One region of the Cupriavidus sp. SW-Y-13 genome, then DNA from elsewhere that is predicted to be linked to it. Evidence: riboswitches for the same ligand, from Rfam matches in the RefSeq annotation. Region 1 holds a riboswitch; the other holds the start of a gene.
The links. Region 1 has a riboswitch for cobalamin ahead of GA566_RS19240 (TonB-dependent siderophore receptor). Riboswitches for the same ligand answer to the same signal wherever they lie in the genome.
Positions count from the first base shown of each region.

Region 2: linked by a shared signal. The riboswitch ahead of GA566_RS12535 (TonB-dependent receptor domain-containing protein) and the one ahead of GA566_RS19240 (TonB-dependent siderophore receptor) in region 1 are both predicted to bind cobalamin.

Region 1 covers NZ_WHLX01000002.1:771,115-781,047, forward strand. The annotation lists gene GA566_RS19230 (amidohydrolase family protein) at 1-180, shown strand, start outside; gene cobW (cobalamin biosynthesis protein CobW) at 169-1,233, opposite strand; gene GA566_RS19240 (TonB-dependent siderophore receptor) at 1,254-3,476, opposite strand; cobalamin riboswitch at 3,509-3,760, opposite strand; gene GA566_RS19245 (ABC-F family ATP-binding cassette domain-containing protein) at 3,857-5,521, opposite strand; gene GA566_RS19250 (MBL fold metallo-hydrolase) at 5,777-6,709, opposite strand; gene GA566_RS19255 (aminotransferase class V-fold PLP-dependent enzyme) at 7,171-8,676, shown strand; gene GA566_RS19260 (ProQ/FinO family protein) at 8,692-9,228, opposite strand; gene GA566_RS19265 (PLP-dependent aminotransferase family protein) at 9,435-9,933, opposite strand, start outside.
Region 2 covers NZ_WHLX01000001.1:2,809,171-2,819,103, reverse strand. The annotation lists gene GA566_RS12570 (enoyl-CoA hydratase/isomerase family protein) at 1-502, shown strand, start outside; gene GA566_RS12565 (malonyl-CoA synthase) at 563-2,104, shown strand; gene GA566_RS12560 (SIMPL domain-containing protein) at 2,153-2,845, opposite strand; gene GA566_RS12555 (EVE domain-containing protein) at 3,036-3,509, opposite strand; RNA gene ssrS (6S RNA) at 3,598-3,817, opposite strand; gene GA566_RS12545 (cell division protein ZapA) at 4,171-4,494, opposite strand; gene GA566_RS12540 (hypothetical protein) at 4,491-4,814, opposite strand; cobalamin riboswitch at 5,031-5,298, shown strand; gene GA566_RS12535 (TonB-dependent receptor domain-containing protein) at 5,375-7,315, shown strand; gene GA566_RS12530 (iron ABC transporter permease) at 7,319-8,326, shown strand; gene GA566_RS12525 (ABC transporter ATP-binding protein) at 8,323-9,132, shown strand; gene cobO (cob(I)yrinic acid a,c-diamide adenosyltransferase) at 9,129-9,758, shown strand; gene cobT (nicotinate-nucleotide--dimethylbenzimidazole phosphoribosyltransferase) at 9,890-9,933, shown strand, end outside.

The DNA.
Region 1 (9,933 bases):
GTGTTCGATCCGCGCACGGTGAAAGACGTGGCGACCTATCTCGATCCGCGGCAACCGTCCGCCGGTATCGCCCGCGTATTTGTGAACGGGCAGGCGGTATGGGAGCACGGCGCCGCAACGGGCATACGACCCGGACAAAGCCTGCGGCGCCGCGCTCGCAACACGACCTCAACCAGCTAGCGCGGCGTCCAGCGCAGCCTGTAGAACGGCACCATCGAGGTCCTGCCCGATCAGCACCACACGCGTACCCTTCGGCTCTTCGGCCCGCCATGCGCGGTCGAAGTAGCTGTCGAAGCGTTGGCCCACGCCATGCAGCACCAGCCGCATCGGCTTGCCGGGCAGTTCGGCGAAACCCTTCACACGATAAATCGTGTGGTTGCCCACCAGCTTCTGCAGCGCGGCGATCAGCGCGTCACGATCGACAGTGCCAGCTTCCACGACCACGGAGTCGAACTCGTCGTGATGGTGATCGGCGTGATCCGGATCATCGGCGTTGCCATGGTGATCCACGCGCAGATGGATCGTGTCTTCCGACGCGCGATTGAGACCCAGCAGGCTGTTCACATCGAGCGAACCGGCCTGCGCCGGGACGATCTTCACTTCCGCAGGAATCTCCGGACGCACCAGTGCTTCGACGGCGGCGATCTGCGCAGCGTCCATCATGTCGATCTTGTTCAGGATCACCAGATCGGCGCTGGCAAGCTGATCTTCGAACAGCTCGTGCAGCGGCGATTCATGATCGAGGTTCGGATCGGCGCGGCGTTGTTCGTCCACTGCGACGGGATTCGCTGCGAACTGACCGGCTGCGGCAGCGGGACCATCGACCACGGTCACCACGGAATCCACGGTAAAAGCATTGCGGATGCTGGGCCAATGGAACGCCTGCACCAGCGGCTTGGGCAATGCCAGACCCGACGTCTCTATCAGCACATGATCGATCTGGTCGCGACGCTCCAGCAACTGCTCCATGACGGGGAAGAACTCTTCCTGCACCGTGCAGCACAGGCAGCCGTTGGCCAGTTCATAGAGTTGGCCCGTAGGTTCGCCCGCATCGTCGCAGCCGATGCCGCAGCCCTTGAGAATCTCGCCGTCGATACCCAGTTCGCCGAACTCGTTGACGATCACGGCGATGCGGCGACCGTTGGCGTTATCCAGGATATGGCGCAGCAGGGTGGTCTTGCCGCTGCCGAGAAAGCCGGTGACGATGGTTGCAGGGATTTTCGAGGTTTGCATGGAATTGCCCTCTCTGGGCCTCAGAAATAGAAGTTAGCGGACAGCTCCGCCGAACGCGGACGTCCCAGCAGCCACTGCTGGCCGCCATTCGAAAACGACTCCGCGTAGTCGCGGTTGAACAGGTTATAGACGCGCAGCGTCAATGCTACCTGCTTCGATACGCGCCATGACAGCGCAGTATCGACGGTGGTATAGCTTGGCACGCGTACCCGGTTGGCGGTATCGGCGTAACGGCCGCCCACGTAACGCAGGCCCGCGCCGAGCGTCCACTGCGGCACGAAATTCCACGTCAGCCACGCATTGGCGGCCTGCTGCGGCACGCTGGTCGGCACGTTGCCGGCGCGTGACACCGAGACGCCGCCCACCGCTTCGTTGAAATCGTCATAGCGCGCGCGTAGCACCGTGCCGTTGACGTCGAGGCGCAGGCCACGCAGCACTTCCACGCTGGCCGATGCTTCCAGCCCGCGCGACGACTGCTCGCCTACCTGCTGCGTGATCGTCGGATTCACGGGATCGCGCGAGAGCAGATCTTTCTTGCGAATCTCGTAGGCCGCAAACGTCCATTCGCCGCGATTGCCCCAGAACGCCTGTTTCACGCCCACTTCCACCTGCTTGCCCGTGGCAAGGTTGAAGTTGCGCTGCGCATCGCTCGTGGTGATCAGCGCGCCCAACGGATCGGTGGCCGTCGCGTATTGCGCGTAGACCGAGACGCTCGGCGTGAACTGATACACCGTGCCCACGCGCCAAGTGGTGTTGGCGAAGGTCTTCTCCCAACCGGTGTTGGCGATCAGATCGGTGCGATACAGCTTGGCATGATCGAAACGCACGCCACCGATGACAGACCACTGCGGCGTGAACGCGATGCGGTGTTCGCCAAACAGCGCGTATTGCGTGGTGTTGGAGCGCGTGCGCGGCGACGTCACGATGCCCGGCGGGCTGAAGAACATCCCCGGATCGAAGTCGTACGCATTGACCGTGGAGCTGCCACCGTATGGCGAGTTGTTCGAATGCGTGAAGTTGATCTTGTTGATGTCGAAGCCGACGGTCGTGGCGTTATCGAGACCGAACACCTTGCTCTTGACCGTCATGTCCGCACGGTTGCCCACCTGTTCCTGGTCATGCAGGATTTCGAGGTAGTCGCCCCGGCGCACCTGCGAGGTGGCCGGCAGGTACGTATAACTCTCGCTGTCGCGCCAGTGGCGATGGCTGGTCAGGTAGTAGAACTGGTTGCGCACCGTGACGCGATCGTTCGGCGTCCATTCGGCATTCAGGCGCGTCCAGCGGTCCCGGTAGCTGATTTCCGCATCGCCGACGTTGTAGTTTTTCTTGCGCAGCGAAGTGTCCAGGCTGCCGTTGACCAGCGGCGTGCCGAGGTACTGCTGCGGATGCTGCGTGCCATCGTCATAGGACAGCGTCAGGTTGAAATCCGGATTCACATCGAGACGCACCGATGCCGATACCATCAGGTTGTTCGAATCGCCGCGATCCACCCATCCCGCCGAGCGGTTGTAGGCCGTGGCAAAGCGGTACGAGAGGTTGTCATTCACTTTGCCGCCACTGTCGAACGCGACGCGTGCGGTTTTCTCGGTGCCGCCCGCGATCTGCAGTTCGTTCTCGATGGGGCCGCGAATCGGTTTCTTCTGCACCACGTTGACCACGCCGCCGATGGCGCCTTCGCCATACATGACCGATGCGGGGCCGCGCAGCACTTCGATGCGATCGACGGACCACGTATCGAACGGGAACGTCACCGTGCCCGATGCCACGTACATGCGCGTGCCGTCGAGCAACTGCATGACCGAGCCCTGGCCCGCGAAACCGCGTGCGGCCAGTGCCGTGCCGCCGTTGCCAGGTGCCGGGTTGGCCGTGATACCGGTGGCGCGGGTCACGGCCTCGCGTACGGATTGGTCGCCCCGCGCGCGGATGGTTTCACCGCTCAATACTTCCACGCTGGCCGGTGTTTCCAGCGGCGTCAGGCCAAGGCGGCTGCCCGTGAACTCGGGTTTCGACAGAGACAGTCCCGGCAATGCGGTCTCGCTGACCGTGACGGCGGGCAGGGTCTTGTTGTCGGACTCGGATGCGGATTCCTGTGCGAACGCGCAGGGAATGTTGAAACTGGCGACAGTGCCGACGGAGGCAACAGATGCGACGAGCGCACGCGAGCGCCGTCCACGCGCGGTACGCGACGAGAATTCAGCCGTGCGCGAGCGGCCAGCGGGATGCGCAGACAGGTTGTATTTCATCGTGAAGCCGGACGACCCCGTCCGGACAATAGGTGTCGATGATGACAACAGGCCGGTATCCGGGCTCGCAGGCTGGAAACTGATGTTTCCGGGACACCATCGCCTTCCCGCGGCAGTGAAGCTGCCACAGTGACCGTCGATCCGACAAACTCAGGATCGACTTGATGGTTCCCAAACCTGCTTACCGTTGCGGGGGCAGCACAGGCTTCGCCGCGAAGGGCGGCATTCCTGTTTCCCGTTTAACCCATGAATGACTCACAGGCACCTGCATCACGTACGGCACGCAAGGGGTGCGTGCCGCGGGCCGCATTTTACTCCTATTGTTTGCTCCCCTCTCCCGCCATGCGGGAGAGGGGAGCAACACCGGCCCGCCAACCGCGTTAGGCTGCGGCGGCTTCCTCGCGCATGCGGCGCGCTTCGTCGCGCAGGAACTGCTGGTAATCGTCCAGGTCGCCGTCGAAAGGCTCGACCCCGCCCTTGGTCACCAGCCAGAACTCGTCGCACACGGCGCGCAGCAGGGCGCGATCGTGGCTGACCAGCATCACCGTGCCTTCGAATTCATTGAGCGCCATGCCGAGGGCTTCGCGGGTGGACAGGTCCAGGTGGTTGGTCGGTTCGTCGAGCAGCAGCAGGTTGGGGCGCTGCCACACGATCATGCAGAGCACCAGCCGCGCCTTTTCTCCGCCGCTCATCGTGCCCACGGCCTGGTGCACCATGTCGCCACTGAAATTGAAGGAGCCCAGGAAGGTGCGCAGCGCTTGCTCGCCACCGCTCTGGCCGGGGGCGCGCAGATGCGGCGGCGTGTCCTTGGCCAGGCGAATCATGTGCTCCATCGGCGTGTCCAGCGGCCGCAGCACGTCCAGCTCCTGCTGCGCGAAGTAGCCGATATTCAGGCCCTTGCCTTCGCTGATCTCGCCGGTAATGGGTTGCAGCGCGTGCGCCACCGTCTTCACCAGCGTGGACTTGCCCTGGCCATTGGCACCGAGAATGCCGATGCGCTGCCCGGCCAGCACGGAGCGGTTGATGCCCTTGACGATGACGGTGGGTGGCGTGCCCGGCTGCGCTTCCTCCGGCGCCGGATAGCCGAAGCTCGCATCGAGCATCGACAGCAACGGGTTGGGGATATTGAGCGGTTCCTTGAATTCGAACGTGAACTCCGCATCGGCCAGCACCGGCGCGATCTTCTCCATGCGTTCGAGCGCCTTGACCCGGCTCTGCGCCTGCTTGGCCTTCGACGCCTTGGCCTTGAAGCGGTCGATGAACTTCTGCAGGTGCGCGATCTTTTCCGCCTGCTTGGCCACGGCGGCCTGCTGCAGCACAAGCTGCTCGGCGCGCATGTCTTCGAACTTGCTGTAGTTGCCGCCGTAGCGCACCAGTTGCTGGTTATCGACGTGCACGGTTACCTGCGTCACTGCATCGAGGAATTCGCGATCGTGGCTGATTACGACCATCGTGCCCTGATACCGCTTGAGCCACGCTTCCAGCCAGACCAGGGCGTCGAGGTCCAGGTGGTTGGTGGGTTCGTCGAGCAGCAGCAGATCGGACGGGCACATCAGGGCACGCGCCAGTTGCAGCCGCATGCGCCAGCCGCCGGAGAAGCTGTTCACCGGCTGGCTGAGTTGCGCCGCGCTGAAGCCCAGGCCCAGGATCAGCGCCTGCGCACGCGCGGGCGCGTCGTGCGCGCCGGCATCGTGCAAGGCCATGTAGGCGTGCGCCATGCGCATGCCATCGTCGCTGGCCTCGGCCTCGGCCACTTCTTGCTGCGCGGCCAGCAACACGGTGTCACCTTCCACCACGAAATCGGTCGCGCTCTGCTCGGTCTCGGGCATGTCCTGCGCAACCTGGCCCATTTTCCAGGACGGCGGAATCGAGAATTCGCCGCTGTCTTCATGCAGCGTGCCATTCAGCAGGCCGAAAAAGGACGATTTGCCGGCGCCATTGCGGCCAACGAGCCCAATTTTTTCGCCAGGGTTGAAAGTGACGGACGCGCGGTCGAGCACGACATTGACGCCACGGCGCAGCGTGACATTACGGACGGAAATCATAGGAGCGGCTTCGGAGAGGACACGCATGATAGCCGACCAGGCGGTGCAGGGCTGTGTCTTTCTGGCAGGAGACCTCTGCCGCCCACCCATCGACACCCCAGAAAAAGCGTCGCTAGCCGCACTCCGATGCCACAACGCATGGCGTCGCACGCTACAAAAAAACGCCGCGCGTCTCGTGAACGCGCGGCGTATGGAACACCACAAGTACTGACTATCCGCCGGAGCGCGACGGGTAAGCCGGGATCCGTCAGTGGATCAGTAGTCCCACTGCACCGGCACGAAGCGGAACTTCTTGCCATCCTTGGCAACGTGTCCGATCGACGGGAAGGCCACGTGTGCGGCGGCCAGCATCGAGCCCGTTTCGGCGGCTTCGTTCAGCAGCGCGATACGGACTTCCGTGGCCACTTCGGGTTCGTGTTCGAAGCCGTTTTGCCAATCGGGATTGTGGAAGCCCACTTCGAAGATCGCGTCGCCCACGAACGTCAGCTTCTCGCCCTTGGATGCCACGTCCACCACGCAGTGACCCGGCGTATGGCCTCCGGTCACGCGTGCTGACACACCCGCAGCCACTTCCACGGTCTGGTCGAACTGGACGATGTTCTCGCTGTAGAGCTGCACGAACGTATTGGCGGCCTTGCGCAGCGCGGGCGGCACCGCTTCCGGCATCACCGTCTTGCTGAAGTCCGGGTTCTTCCAGAACTCCACTTCCGCGGCTGCCACGTGGATGCGCACGTCAGGACGCAGCTTGGCCTTGACGCCGTCGTTGTTCAGGCCGCCCACGTGGTCCATGTGCATGTGCGTGATCACGATGTCGGTGATGGCAGCCAGGTCGATCCCCGCCGTCTCCAGGCGCATCACCGAGCGGCCGGCACGCGAGAAGTATTCGAAGCCGTCGCCCACGCCCGAGTCCACCAGGATCAGGCGGTCGCCGCTGCGTACCAGGGCGATGTTCAGCGCCCAGTCGAACATGTCACGTTGCAGGAAGCGATCGTCGAACCATTGGTTGCGGTCCGATTCGGACACGTTGGTAGACATGGTGGAGGTCGGCAGCGGCAGGACGCCATCGCTGATCAGCACGACATCGACATCGCCCACGCGCACGGCGTAGCGGGAAGACACGAGTTCGCCAGCACTTTCCTTGCCAAGGGCGGCGATCACCGGCTGCACATTGCGGGTTGTTTCGGTCATTTTCAGGTCCTGTTCATCAAGTGGGGTAACCCGCGCTCGGCGGCGGGGTGCGATCCGCTTCATTGCGCGGACATCCTCTCCTCGACAGTCGCGGCGGCTTTCTTTGAAGCTTGTGCAGCTATCGTTGGAACGGATTGTAGGCAGGCAGGACGTGCGCCAGTAGACGCGTGGAAGCGCTCAGCATGTTGAACGGAAGGCAACAATCACCGGAGGGAACGGACCCCGGCGCGCTTCACCTTCTCGCGGCCTCGGCAGGACCGATGCTGACGATCTGTAGGGAAGGCGAGCCGTCGCGGATCACAGGCCATCAGTCCGTGGCGCCGCACACGATGCGCCAAATTTTTCTATCGGATGCGTATTCGCGAGCATCGCATGCTACGTAGACGCCGGTCGGGGAGGGATTTTGGAAGCAAGTTCCGGTGCCTTCGTCGTAGCATTTCTATCCTTCTGAAGGATGAACGATGAGCACGGACACTCTGCGGTATTTCGACTATGCGGCCACTACACCGGCGGACCCCCGGGTCATGGAGGCCATGTTCCACTGCCTGGGGCCCGCTGGCGTATTCGGAAACCCTGCGTCGAACACCCACGCGGCAGGGCTGAAGGCAAGGGACGCAGTCGAACAGGCCCGTGCAAAGGTAGCCGCGCTCATTGGTGCGGAGCCATCCGAGATTGTCTGGACGTCCGGTGCGACAGAGTCGAACAACCTCGCACTCAAGGGCTTTTTCGACAGCGAGCCGACGCGCCGCCATCTGGTGACCAGCAAGCTTGAGCACAAGGCCATTCTCGATACGGCGTCGCACCTGGAGCAGCTCGGCGTGTCCGTTTCCTACCTCACGCCGGACCCATCGGGCGAGATTTCGCCGGCCGCTGTCAAGGCGGCTTGCAGCCATCACACCGGCCTCGTCTCGCTGATGATGGTGAACAACGAGATCGGCACCCTCACCAATATTGCCGAGATCTCGCAGATCGTTCACGCCGCCGGGGCGCTGCTTCACGTGGATGCGGCGCAAGCTGCCGGCAAGACCGCGATTGACGTGAAGGCGATGGGCATCGACCTGTTGTCGATGTCGGCTCACAAGTTCTATGGCCCGAAAGGCATCGGCGCGCTCTATGTGAGTCGCCAGGCGGCATCGCGCATCGCCTGCCAGATGCACGGCGGCGGACATGAGCAGGGGCTGCGATCTGGCACCCTTCCCACGCACCAGATCGTCGGTATGGGAACGGCTTGCGAGCTGGCGCGTACCGAGATGGCATCGGACAACGCACGCATCGCGCAACTCGGCGAACGCTTGCTGAACGGCGTGCGAGCGTTGGGGGGTGTAACGCAGAACGTCAGTGCCGCGACCCGCATCCCGCATACACTCAGCCTGACTGTGGAACTGCCCCGTTTTCTGCCGAGCATGCTGTCCGACGATCTGGCCATTTCTTCAACGTCGGCCTGCAATTCGGCGGCCGGCAAAGCGTCGCACGTGTTGACGGGCGTCGGTCTGGATGACGATGCCGCGGCGCGCACGGTCCGCCTGAGCCTTGGACGCTTCACCACGGCGGAAGACGTGGATTTTGCAATCGATTGCTTCCGCAAAGCGATGGAACGCTGCAGGGATGTGGGCGCGGGCCTGCCGGGCATGCAGATCAGGCAACTCTCGGATGACATGAGCGTGGCGCCGCAGTTAAGCGAAGCCGACGTGCGCGCGGCGCATGCGCTGGGGTTCCGTTCCATCGTCTGCAACCGGCACGATGGCGAGGCTGCCGGGCAGGTCCAGTTCGAATCAATCGCGGAGGTGGCCAGCTCGCTTGGCATGGCCGCGCACTACCTGCCCGTCAAATCCGGCGATGTCACGGCGGAAGCTGCCACTGCCTTCGGCGTGCTGATGGCCGAACTGCCGAAGCCCATCCTTGCGTACTGCCGCACAGGAACCCGGTCGGCCACGCTGTGGCATATGGCTGGCGCCGGGCAAGGCTGACGGGGCGGCAGGGGACTAGCCGGCGTTCTCGGTAGGGGATTTCTGCCGCCGGTTGCGCAGATGCCGTGCACCGGCAGCTTCGGCTTCCGTGACATGACCGGCAGCGGACCCATCCAGCGCCAGCCTCGCGGCGCCTTCCACCACCGCATCCCAATACCGGATGCCGCGGCACCACATGGAAAGCGCTGCACGAATTTCCTCCTCGCTCATGCGCAGCGAATCCTTCTGCAAAAGAAGGTCCTCGAGCATGCCGACCTTGAGGGGCACTTTGGGAGCTGGCTTCTTGGGAAAAGCGAGAGGGAACTGCTTCTGCAATCGTCCGAGCAGAACCACCGTCGGATCCACGTCATTCTTGGGTGAACGCGTGGTTGCCGGCGCCTTGGGAGGCCTGGAGGCGCGCGACTTGCCGCGCCGCGTCTCCTGGGCAGGGTCTGCCACTTTGGCCTCGGCGGCTGCGCCCGTCTTCGGCGATGGCGTCTTTCGTTGCTGGCCTTGCTCGCGAGCCTTCGCTGCGAGGAGCGCCTTCAAATCTGCTAGTTGTTCGAAACCCATAAGTCACTACCCGTGGAAACTGCGCGCCATTGTAACTGGGTCGGTCCTGCACCTGGAGGACGATGCGTCCATTCAGGTGGAAGCCGGCAAATCGACCAGCAACTTTCCGGCCGGCGACAACGTATCGCGAAGTCGCGCGAGCAGATGGCGTTAGGCCCAGAATACACACGCGAACACGTTTCATGCTGCGGCTCACCACTGTGGATTCAGCGCATGGATGCAACGATTCTCGCAAGCGTTTCGCACGCGGCATCGAGGTTGTCGAGGCGCAGGTTCGTCGTGCTGAGTAGCAGGCCCTGTTGCGCGTGACTGCGGCGAAGGTACCAGGCCGAGAGGGCTGAAGGCGCGAGGCCGCGCGAGCGGGCAATGTCGACGACAGCGGTGTCGTTGGCGGTCGGTGGAAGCGGTGCGATCAGGCCAAGGCCCGCAGTCAGCGTGCCAGGCAGGAACGCGTTGAGACGGTCCAGCGCAAGACTGCGGCGCCTGGCATAGAGCGTCTTCATCCGGCGCAGGTGCCGCAGAAAGTGCCCACCCTTCAGAAACTCCGTGACTGCCAACTGGGTGGTCCGGTTCGGAGCCGGCGCCAACACGGCAGCGACCTCGACCAAACGCTCTGCTACCGAGTGCGGGGCGACGACGAAACCGAGACCCAGCGCCGGGCTGATCGTCTTGCTGAACGCGCCTATATGAACCACGCGCTCCGCG
Region 2 (9,933 bases), on a different contig from region 1:
CGCCGAATGTCCGCATCCCACGCTCGCCGCCATCGAAGGCGTATGTGTGGGCGGTGGGCTGGAGATCGCGTGCCATTGCGACCTGCGCATCGCTGCATCGGGCAGCCGCTTTGGTGTGCCGATCAACCGGCTGGGCTTTCCGATGGCGCCGGGTGAGTTGGGCGGTCTGCTGGCTCTGGCCGGACGCGCCGTGGCGCTGGAAATCCTGCTCGAAGGGCGGGTGTTCGATGCCGACGAAGCGGCCCGCAAGGGTCTGTTGACGCGCGTGGTGCCCGAAGCGGCGCTGCACGATGAAGTTTCCGCCACGGTCCAGCGCCTGTGTGCGGGTGCTCCACTGGCTGCGCGCATCAACAAGGCCACCATCCGCAGGCTCTCGCCCGAACCTGCACCGCTGACGGCCGCCGAGCTGGACGCACATTTCGCCTACGCCACGAGCCGCGACCATGCGGAAGGCGTGGCGGCGTTTCTGGCGCATCGGCCTCCGGATTTCACCGGGGAGTAATATGGCGGCCGGCCCGCTATCATGGCGGGCTGCACGTCATATCCAATCGTTTCCGTATCCATGAACGCCAATCTGTTCGCCCTGTTCGAATCCCGCTTTCCTGCTGACCGTACTGCCTGCTGCATCGAGACGCACGACGGGCTCTACTACACGTGGGACGATCTCGACCGCGCCACGGCGAAGATCGCCAACCTGCTGACCGCGCTGGAACTGCCTGCTGGCGCACGCGTGGCCGTGCAGGTCGAGAAGTCGGTCGAGGCGCTGTGCCTGTACCTGGCCACGCTGCGCGCCGGACTGGTTTACCTGCCGCTGAACACGGCGTACCAGGAAGCCGAGGTCGACTATTTCGTCGGTGATGCCGAGCCAGCCGTGGTGGTCTGCAGCAGCGCGAACTTCGGCTGGGTGTCGAAGGTGGCGTTCAAGCACAACACGCATCACGTCTTCACGCTCGACGAGAACCGCACCGGTTCGCTGCTGCAACGCGCCGCCCAGCAATCGGACGTGTTCACCACGGTCGAACGCCAGGACGACGATCTCGCGGCCATCCTGTACACGTCGGGCACCACGGGCCGCAGCAAGGGCGCGATGCTGACGCACCGCAATCTCGCATCGAACGCGCAGACGCTCCACGAATACTGGGGCTGGCGCAGCGACGATGTGCTGCTGCACATGCTGCCGATCTTCCATGTGCACGGACTGTTCGTGGCATCGCACGGCGCACTGCTGGCCGGCGCCAAGATGATCTGGGCGCCGAAGCTCGACATGGCGCAGATCCTCAAATTCATTCCGCGCGCCACGGTGATGATGGGCGTGCCGACTTACTACGTGCGCATGGTGCAGGAGCCGCGTTTCGACAAGGAAGTCTGCGCCAACATGCGCCTGTTCGTGTCGGGTTCCGCGCCGCTGCTGCTGGAGACCTTCGACGCCTTCCGCGAACGCACTGGCCACACGATTCTTGAGCGCTACGGCATGAGCGAAACCGTGATGCTGGTCTCGAATCCGTACGACGAGACGCTGGGCGAGCGCATTGGCGGCACCGTCGGTCTGCCGCTGCCGAACGTGGAAGTCCGCGTGGTGGATGGCGAAGGCCAGGCATGCGAGGCCAGCGTGATTGGCAACGTCGAGGTCAAGGGCCCGAACGTATTCAAGGGCTACTGGCGCATGCCGGAAAAGACCGCCCAGGAATTCACCGCCGATGGCTGGTTCAAGACCGGCGACGTGGGGCGCTTCGGCGGCGAGGTGGGCGAGCGCAAGGTGCCGGACACCTATCTGACGATCGTTGGCCGCAGCAAGGACCTGATCATTTCGGGCGGCTACAACGTCTACCCGAAAGAGATCGAGAGCTTTATCGATGAAATGCCCGGCGTGGCGGAATCCGCCGTGATCGGCGTCCCCCATGCGGACTTCGGTGAGGCCGTGGTGGCTGTGGTGGTACGCAAGCCCGGCGCGGATATCGACGAAGCCGGCATGATCGGCACGTTGAAGGGCCGCATCGCCAACTTCAAGGTGCCCAAGCGCGTGCACGTAGTGGATGAACTGCCGCGCAACACGATGGGGAAGGTGCAGAAGAATGTGTTGAGGGATCAGTACGCAAGCCTCTGAGCTTGTTTGCTCCCCTCTCCCATGAAATGGGAGAGGGGAGAACACCCATCACTTCACCATCTGCACGGCCCCATTCACCGACACCTGTACCTGCGTCTTGCCGCCTTCCACAGGGATCGGTGCGCCGGCGTCGGCGGACATGGCCTTGGCGGCGTACATGCGCGGCATCGGGGGTACCATGCCGCCGCTTTCGTTGACCGAGACTTCGCGGATGGTGTAGCTGGTATAGCCGAACAGCTTCGCGGTAGCCTGGGCCTTGTCGCGGAATGCGGCCACTGCCTGATCCGTCAGTTTCTGTTGCGTGGCCAGGCGGGCCTCGCGCGACAGCGAGAAGGCCACGTTCTGCACCTGCATCTGGCTGGCGAGTTCACCGGCGAGCTTCGACACGGCTGCAAAATCCTTCGACTTGAGGATGACCTCCGAGCGGCCACGCCATGCGCTGATCTTGCCGTTGCGATCGGTGGTGGGGTGAATCGTGAAGCCGCCCGATTGCGCTTCCACGCCCGACGTGCGCTTGGCCTGGTTCAGCACGGCCTGCGTACGGGTGGACAGTGCGTTTGAAATGGCCGACGGCTCCTGGCCTTCCTGCTCCACTGCCAGCGTCAGCTGCACCACGTCAGTCGGCACCTCGGCTACGGCTTCGGCGGACAGTGACAACACGCCCGAGGGCGGCGGCACGGTCTGGGCCGTGGCGATGGCGGCGGTGGTGGACAGCAGCGAGGCAAGCAAGAGTTTCTTCATATTGTTCTCCACATCGAAGTGATGGCCATCTGACGCGCGCCGGGCGGAATTGTTCCTCACGCGGCACAGTGCGCCAGGTTCACGAGATCGCGCAAGACGCGCATGGGGATGAAACGGGAGAGACGACGGGATGGGGTTAAACGGAGTCAAAAAAAACGGCGGACGTTCAGGCTCACCCCCGTGCCAACCTTCACTTCATCAGCTTGCTGGTGATGTAGCGCCACTCGGCGGGCGTGACCGGCGTGATCGAGAGTCGGTTGCCGCGGCGGAGCACGACCATGTCGGCCAGCGCGTCATGCTCGCGTAACGCGGGCAGCGGGATCAGCGCGGACTTGCTGACGAACTTTACATCGACGAGCGACCAGCGCGGGTCTTCCTTCTTCGATGCCTTGTCGAAATAGTCGCTTTTCGCGTCGAACTGGGTGGGGTCGGGGTAGGGCTGCGAGCAGACTTCGGCCAGTCCGGCGATGCCCGGCTCGGGGCATGAGGAATGATAGAAGAGCACGCCGTCGCCGATGCGCATCTGGTCGCGCATGAAGTTGCGCGCCTGATAGTTGCGTACGCCGGTCCAGGGCAGCGTGCCCTTGCTGGCAAGATCGTCGATGCTGGCTTCGTCCGGTTCGGACTTCATGAGCCAGTACTGGCGCGCACGCGTATCGGACATGTGAGGAAGATCAGAAGATTAGCTGATCGAAGGCACAAATGAAAAAGGCGGTGGTTCGTTGAAACCACCGCCTCTTCATCACTTGAAGGGGGTCCCCGCCTCGGCCGCTGGATCGGCATCCTGAACCCAAGTGAGGTTCAGAGTGGCTGCGGAAGTCGTATTTCGGGTACATCGGCCACTCAGGGAGTGTCAGGCAGAACCTGAAACTATGAATGTCGCGACGCGCTCGCCCACACGACATAATCCCGCACCATGCAATGCATATCGGTTCAAGGAGTTTATGACCCTCACGAACCAGGCAGGGAAACTGTCAAACGTCTGACTTTAGTTCCTTCACACAGACACATACAACCTTGTGCTGGGGATGTCAGACGTTTGCCGTTTCAATAGAGATGGGTGGAAACGGCGGCCAGGCACGATAACCCGGCCATTCGGCTGCGTCGGTCGTTTGGGCGCCGCGCAGTGGCTCCACTATACACCGCGCATCTGCGCATACCAAGTCAGACGTGTTGCACCGTTACATTTTCCATCACGACCATGGCAACACTGTCATGGTTGCATGCGAGGCGCGGCATCCGCTTCACATGCACGACATATTGTGGCCACTGCCGCGCAATTCAAGCGCGGTCAGCAGGGTTTTTTGGCACGCTGGCGAATCGCTCTAGCGCGTGCCTACATGTGCGTACTGGCGTAGTGCCTCGTCGGCGCGCTCGTTGAGTTCGCGAATGCGCGCACGCACGGCCTCCACGGGAATGGCGCCTTCCTCGTCCTGCTTGTGGCGCATTGCCAGCAGGTCCGAGGCCAGGCTGATCGCGGCCATCACGGCCACGCGTTCGACGCCCTTGGTGGAGACGGTGCCCTTCAGCTTGTTCATCTTGTCGTCGACCAGTGCCACGGCTTCGAGCAGCGCGGCCTCGTTGTCGGGCGCGATGGCGAAGCGATAAGGCTGGCCGGCGATGTTCACTTCCACTTGCTTGTTGCTCATGCGTGTTCTCCGGGGGCTTGCTGCGAGCCTTCCGATGCGGCGCGCGGAGCGCCTTCGCCGAGGAGGTCGAGCTGGCGCGCATCGCTGGCCGTGGGCAGCTTGTCGAGGATCGACTGGATGCGCAGTTGCGCTTCCTCGATCTTGATGTTGAGCAGTTCGCGGTCGGCCGCCATGGCTTCACGGTCCGCGCGCAACTGGTTCGCCTCGGACTGCAGGCGGTCGATTTCCGCACGCAGCCGCTGGTTTTCCGCCGCCAGGGTGTCGGCGTGATGCAGCACGCGTCCGATCTTGGCGGCCAGTTGTTCGAGTTCGTTGAGCATAGTGCCTGTCGTGTCCGGTAGGAGTAGTGGTCAGGTTTCGGGATTCTAGCCGATGCACGCGCGAGGTTTACCGCCAACGCGCCCGATGAGACTGGGGTGCCGCACGGAAGTTGCGTCGAAGGGCGCCAGATCGCGGCAATTCGGCGCATTTCGGCATGTCATCCACGGTTAACGGCAGCTTGACGTATCGCATTGACGCAAAACTTGAAACTCCCTACACTCGCGCACGTTCCAGGTGCTCGCGGCACCCGCACACGTCGGGGCTGCAGTTCAACGGGAAACAGGGAGCAGGGAGGGGACGCCATGTCGCCGCCGGCCAACCTGTGCTGCCCCCGCAACGGTAAGCGACCGCGAACGCGCTGTCTCATGTTTCAATCCAGCGTCCTTCGCAGGGTTGGCCTAGCGCCACTGACCGGTTCCGGTCGGGAAGGCGGCCAGCCTGATGTCGTCAGCCCGGATACCGGCCTGTAGAACGCGGGCGTCCGCCCCTAACGCGGCACGCCTCATCGCCATAGGGTCCGCGGGGGAACGGATCCGGCCGTTCTCTTCCATCCTGACTCATGCGTTTCACGCCATCCAGGTCGACCGTTGCGGCAAAGCCGTCGGTTCGCCCTTGCGCGCCTGCCATCCTGGCAGCCGTTGCCGTTGTTTCCACTTCGTCCCTGCCGGCCTTTGCGCAGTCCGCTGCCGAAGCCGCGACCCAGACGTCGCCGCAGTCCTTCGCGCCCGTCGTCGTTACTGCCTCGCGCACCGCGCAGAGTGTGACCGAGGCGTTGCCGCATACCACCGTAGTCACCCACGACGATATCGTCAACTCCCAAGCACCTGATTTGCGCTCGCTGCTGCGCGGGCAGGCAGGCATCGAATTTGCCGCCAATGGCGGCATGGGGGCCAACACCACGCTGTTCATGCGCGGTGCAAACTCGAATCAGGTGCTGATCCTGATCGATGGCGTGCGGATTGCAGGCGTGAGCGGCGGTACCGCGCAACTGGCGAACATCCTGCCCGACCAGATCGAGCGGATCGAGGTGGTGCGCGGCAATGTGTCGGCGCTGTATGGCTCGGACGCGATCGGCGGCGTGGTGCAGATCTTCACCAAGAACGGGGTCGGTCAGCCGCCGGCCGCCAATGCGCAGGTGGAGTACGGCAGCAACAACACGCGGCAGGGCACGGTGGGCTACGGCGGCCAGGTGGGCGACACATCGTTCAACGTAACCGGCTCGATCTTCAAGACCGACGGGTTCTCGTCGGTCAACTACCAGCAATGGGCAGCCGCCAATCCTGCAGCCGTGCGTCGCGGCACGGGTCCGAACCCGGGCGACAACCCGTACGAGAACAAGAGCGTCTCGGGGCAGGTGCGCCACAAGTTCACGCAGGACTGGGATGCCGGCTTCGCGGCGTACTACTCGAACAGCCAGCTTTCGTACGACAGTCTCAGCGGAAAGCCCACCGACGACTATCGGATGGACAGCGAGTTGTACACGCTGTCGGCATTCGTCAATGGCAAGGTGACGCGCGACTGGACCACGCACTTCAAGATTGCGCAGAGCGAGGACCGCGCGGAGACCACGAAGAACAGCCTGTTCGATAGCCTGTTCAGCACCCGCTCGCGCCAGTTCAACTGGCAGAACGAGTACGCGCTGACGGCAGATCACAAGCTGTTGTTCGGCACCGACTGGTTGCAGCAGGAACTCGCATCGAGTTCGTACAGCGCACCCACGCGTAACGTGTTCTCGGTCTACGGTGGCTACGAAGGCCGCATCGGCCGGCACCAGTTGCAACTGAACGCGCGCAACGACCACTATTCCGATTTCGGCAACCAGGGCAGCTTCTTCGCGGGCTACGGCTTCAATGTGACCGAGCAGGTCAAGCTGATTGCCAACCTGAGCAACGCTTTCCGCGCGCCGACGTTCAACGAGCTGTATTACCCGGGCTACGGCCAGCCGAACCTGCAACCCGAGCGCGCCAAGTCGGCAGAGGTGGGCGTGCAGGTGGATACGGTGAGCGCCGGCCTGCTGCGCGTGACCGCCTTCGAGACGCGCTACAACGACCTGATCGTCTCCACGCTGCAACCGGGCGGCCTGTATCTGGCGCAGAACGTGGCCAAGGCCAAGGTGCAGGGGATCGAGGCGTCGTGGCGCGCCACGGTCTTCGGCACAGATCTCGGCGCCAGCGTGACGTTCCAGAATCCGGTCGACGAGACCAACAACACGCAGTTGATTCGTCGTGCACGACGCCATGCATCGTTCGATGTGGGCCGCAATATTGGCAGCTGGCGTTTTGGTGGCGAGTGGCTGGTGTCGTCGGAGCGGCTCGACAATGGCTCGCGCACGCTGGGCGGATACGGTATCGTCAACCTCAATGCCCGCTACAACATCGACAAGCAATGGTTCGTTGCCGCCCGTGTGGAAAACCTGTTCGACAAGCAGTACATGCTCGCCTTCCCGTACAACACGCAGGGCCGGGCGGGGTTTGTCACGCTGGGATGGCGGCAGAAGTAAGCCATGTCTGAGTTGCGGCGCGCACTGACCGTTTGGGGCGTCCTGGCCTTGGCCGGGGCGGCCGTGTTTGCGCTGTCGCTGGCCGTGGGCAGCGTGACGCTCGATAGCACGCAGCTATGGCAGGCGCTGACCGGCGCCGATACCGGCACGGCTGGCGCCATCGTGCGCGAGTTGCGTCTGCCGCGCGCCGCCGCCGCGTTTGCCTGCGGCGGCCTGCTGGCGCTTTCCGGCGCGCTGATGCAGGTGCTACTGCGCAACCCGCTGGCCGAGCCTTACGTGCTGGGTGTCTCGGGGGGCGCGTCTACTGGCGCGCTGCTGGCCATGCTGCTGACGCTGCCCTTGTGGACGGTGCAGGCCGGCGCTGCAGGCGGTGCGCTGCTGTCCATGCTGCTCGTGGCCACGCTGGCGCGCCGTGACCTGCTGCATCCGCAAGTGCAGGGCGGCCATCACGAAGCCGGTGCGCGTCTGCTGCTGACCGGGGTCATCCTGGCGGCTGGCTGGGGTGCGCTGATCACGCTGATCCTGGCCGTCGCGCCCGAGTCGCGATTGCGCGGGATGCTGTTCTGGCTGACCGGCGATCTGGGTGGTACATCGAGCTACGGCTGGGCACTGGGCATGCTGGTGGTGGCAATGGCACTGACCTTGCCGATGGCGCGCGCGCTGAACGTGATGCTGCTTGGCGAGACCGTGGCGCAGTCGCTCGGTGTGCGCGTGGGACGCGTGCGGCTGGCCACCTTCCTGATTGCATCGTTCTCGATTGCGGCGGCGATCACCACGGCGGGATCGATCGGCTTTGTCGGCCTCGTGGTGCCGCACATGGTGCGTCTGGCCTGGGGCAACGATCAGCGCATGCTGTTGCCGGCTGCCGTGCTGCTGGGCGGCATGCTGCTGATGGCAGCGGACCTGATCGCGCGCACGGTCATCGCGCCTGCGCAGTTGCCGGTGGGCGTCATCACGGCGCTGCTCGGTGTGCCAACCTTCCTCTACTTGCTGTTGCGGAGGCCGCGATGAACCCATGGCATGAGCCACTCGCCGCATGTCCGCAACTTGCATTGCGCGATGTGAGCCTGCGCGCGGGAAGCCGCGTACTGATGCAACGGCTCTCGATGTCGATTGGCGCGGGGCAACTGTGGTGCATCGTCGGTCCCAATGGCGTTGGCAAATCCACGCTGATGGGTGTGCTGGCGGGCCTGCGCGCGCCCGATGGTGGTGCGGTCGAGGTGGATGGTGTCGCGGCCACGCATGTGCCGCCTGCCACGCTGGCGCGGCAGCGCGCGTATCTGCCGCAGGCCGTGCATGACACGTTCCCGATGAGGGTCGAGGATGCCGTGCGCATCGGTCGTCATCCGCATTTGAGCGGCTGGGGTTGGGGCCGCCGCGACGACGACAGCGTGGTGCGCGACCTCATGACCGCGCTAGATCTCGACGCATTGCGTGGTCGCGATGTGCTGACCCTGTCGGGCGGCGAGCGGCAGCGCGTGTCGTTGGCCGCTGCACTGGCGCAGCAGGCGCCGCTGCTGATGCTCGACGAGCCGGTGGCGCATCTGGACCTGCGCCACCAGATCCAGGTGCTGGAACTGCTTCAGCGTCTGACGCGCGCGGGTCGGCATGCCGTCGTGGTCATCGTGCACGATCTCACCTTGGCGCAGCGCTATGCGAGTCATGCGCTGCTGATGTCCGAGGACGGACAGGCGCTACATGGCCCGGCCTCCGACGTCCTGACTCCCGCGCAGTGCTCCCGTGCACTGCGCACCCCGATTATCCGAATCAGCGATGGCACGCACGCCGCGCTGATTCCAGATGGAAATCCGCAATGAGCGATATGGAAAACAACAATGCCGACGATGGACGCGACGAGCGTCACAAGGCGCGCATGGTGCGCAAGAAAGAAGTGGTCGACGCGAAGATCGCTTCGGCACAGGCCGAGCGCGGCGTGATCGTGATTACCACCGGCAACGGCAAGGGCAAGTCGAGTTCGGGCTTCGGCATGGTGGTGCGCGCAATGGGCCACGGCATGCAGACCGGCGTGGTCCAGTTCATCAAGGGCGCGATCCCGAGTGGCGAGGAAATGTTCCTGCGCCGCTTTCCTGAGCAATGCGAGTTCCACGTGATGGGCGAGGGCTACACCTGGGAAACGCAGGATCGTGCCCGCGATGTCGCCAAGGCCGAGGCCGCGTGGGAAGTGGCGCGCCGCATGCTGCGCGATCCGGCCATCGGCCTTGTGCTGTTCGATGAACTGAATATCGCGCTGAAGCTGCACTATCTCGATGTGGAAACCGTGATCGCCGATCTGCGCGCGCGTCCGCCGATGCAGCATGTGGTGATCACAGGCCGTGGCGCGCCGCCCGCGCTGATCGAGGCGGCGGATACGGTGACGGACATGACCCCGGTGAAGCATGCGTTCCAGCAAGGGATCAAGGCCCAACGCGGCGTGGAAATGTAGGAAAACGCCATGAAGCCGATTCTGGCGTCGTTGCGCGGCCTTGTCGTACCTGTTGTACTGCCTGCGGCCGCGCGCCTGGCCAGAACCGCTGCGCTTCGCCTTCCTGGCGTTTTCCAAAAGATCTGAAACATATGACCCATTTCCCCGACTACGCCCTGACACTGCCGCCCATCGA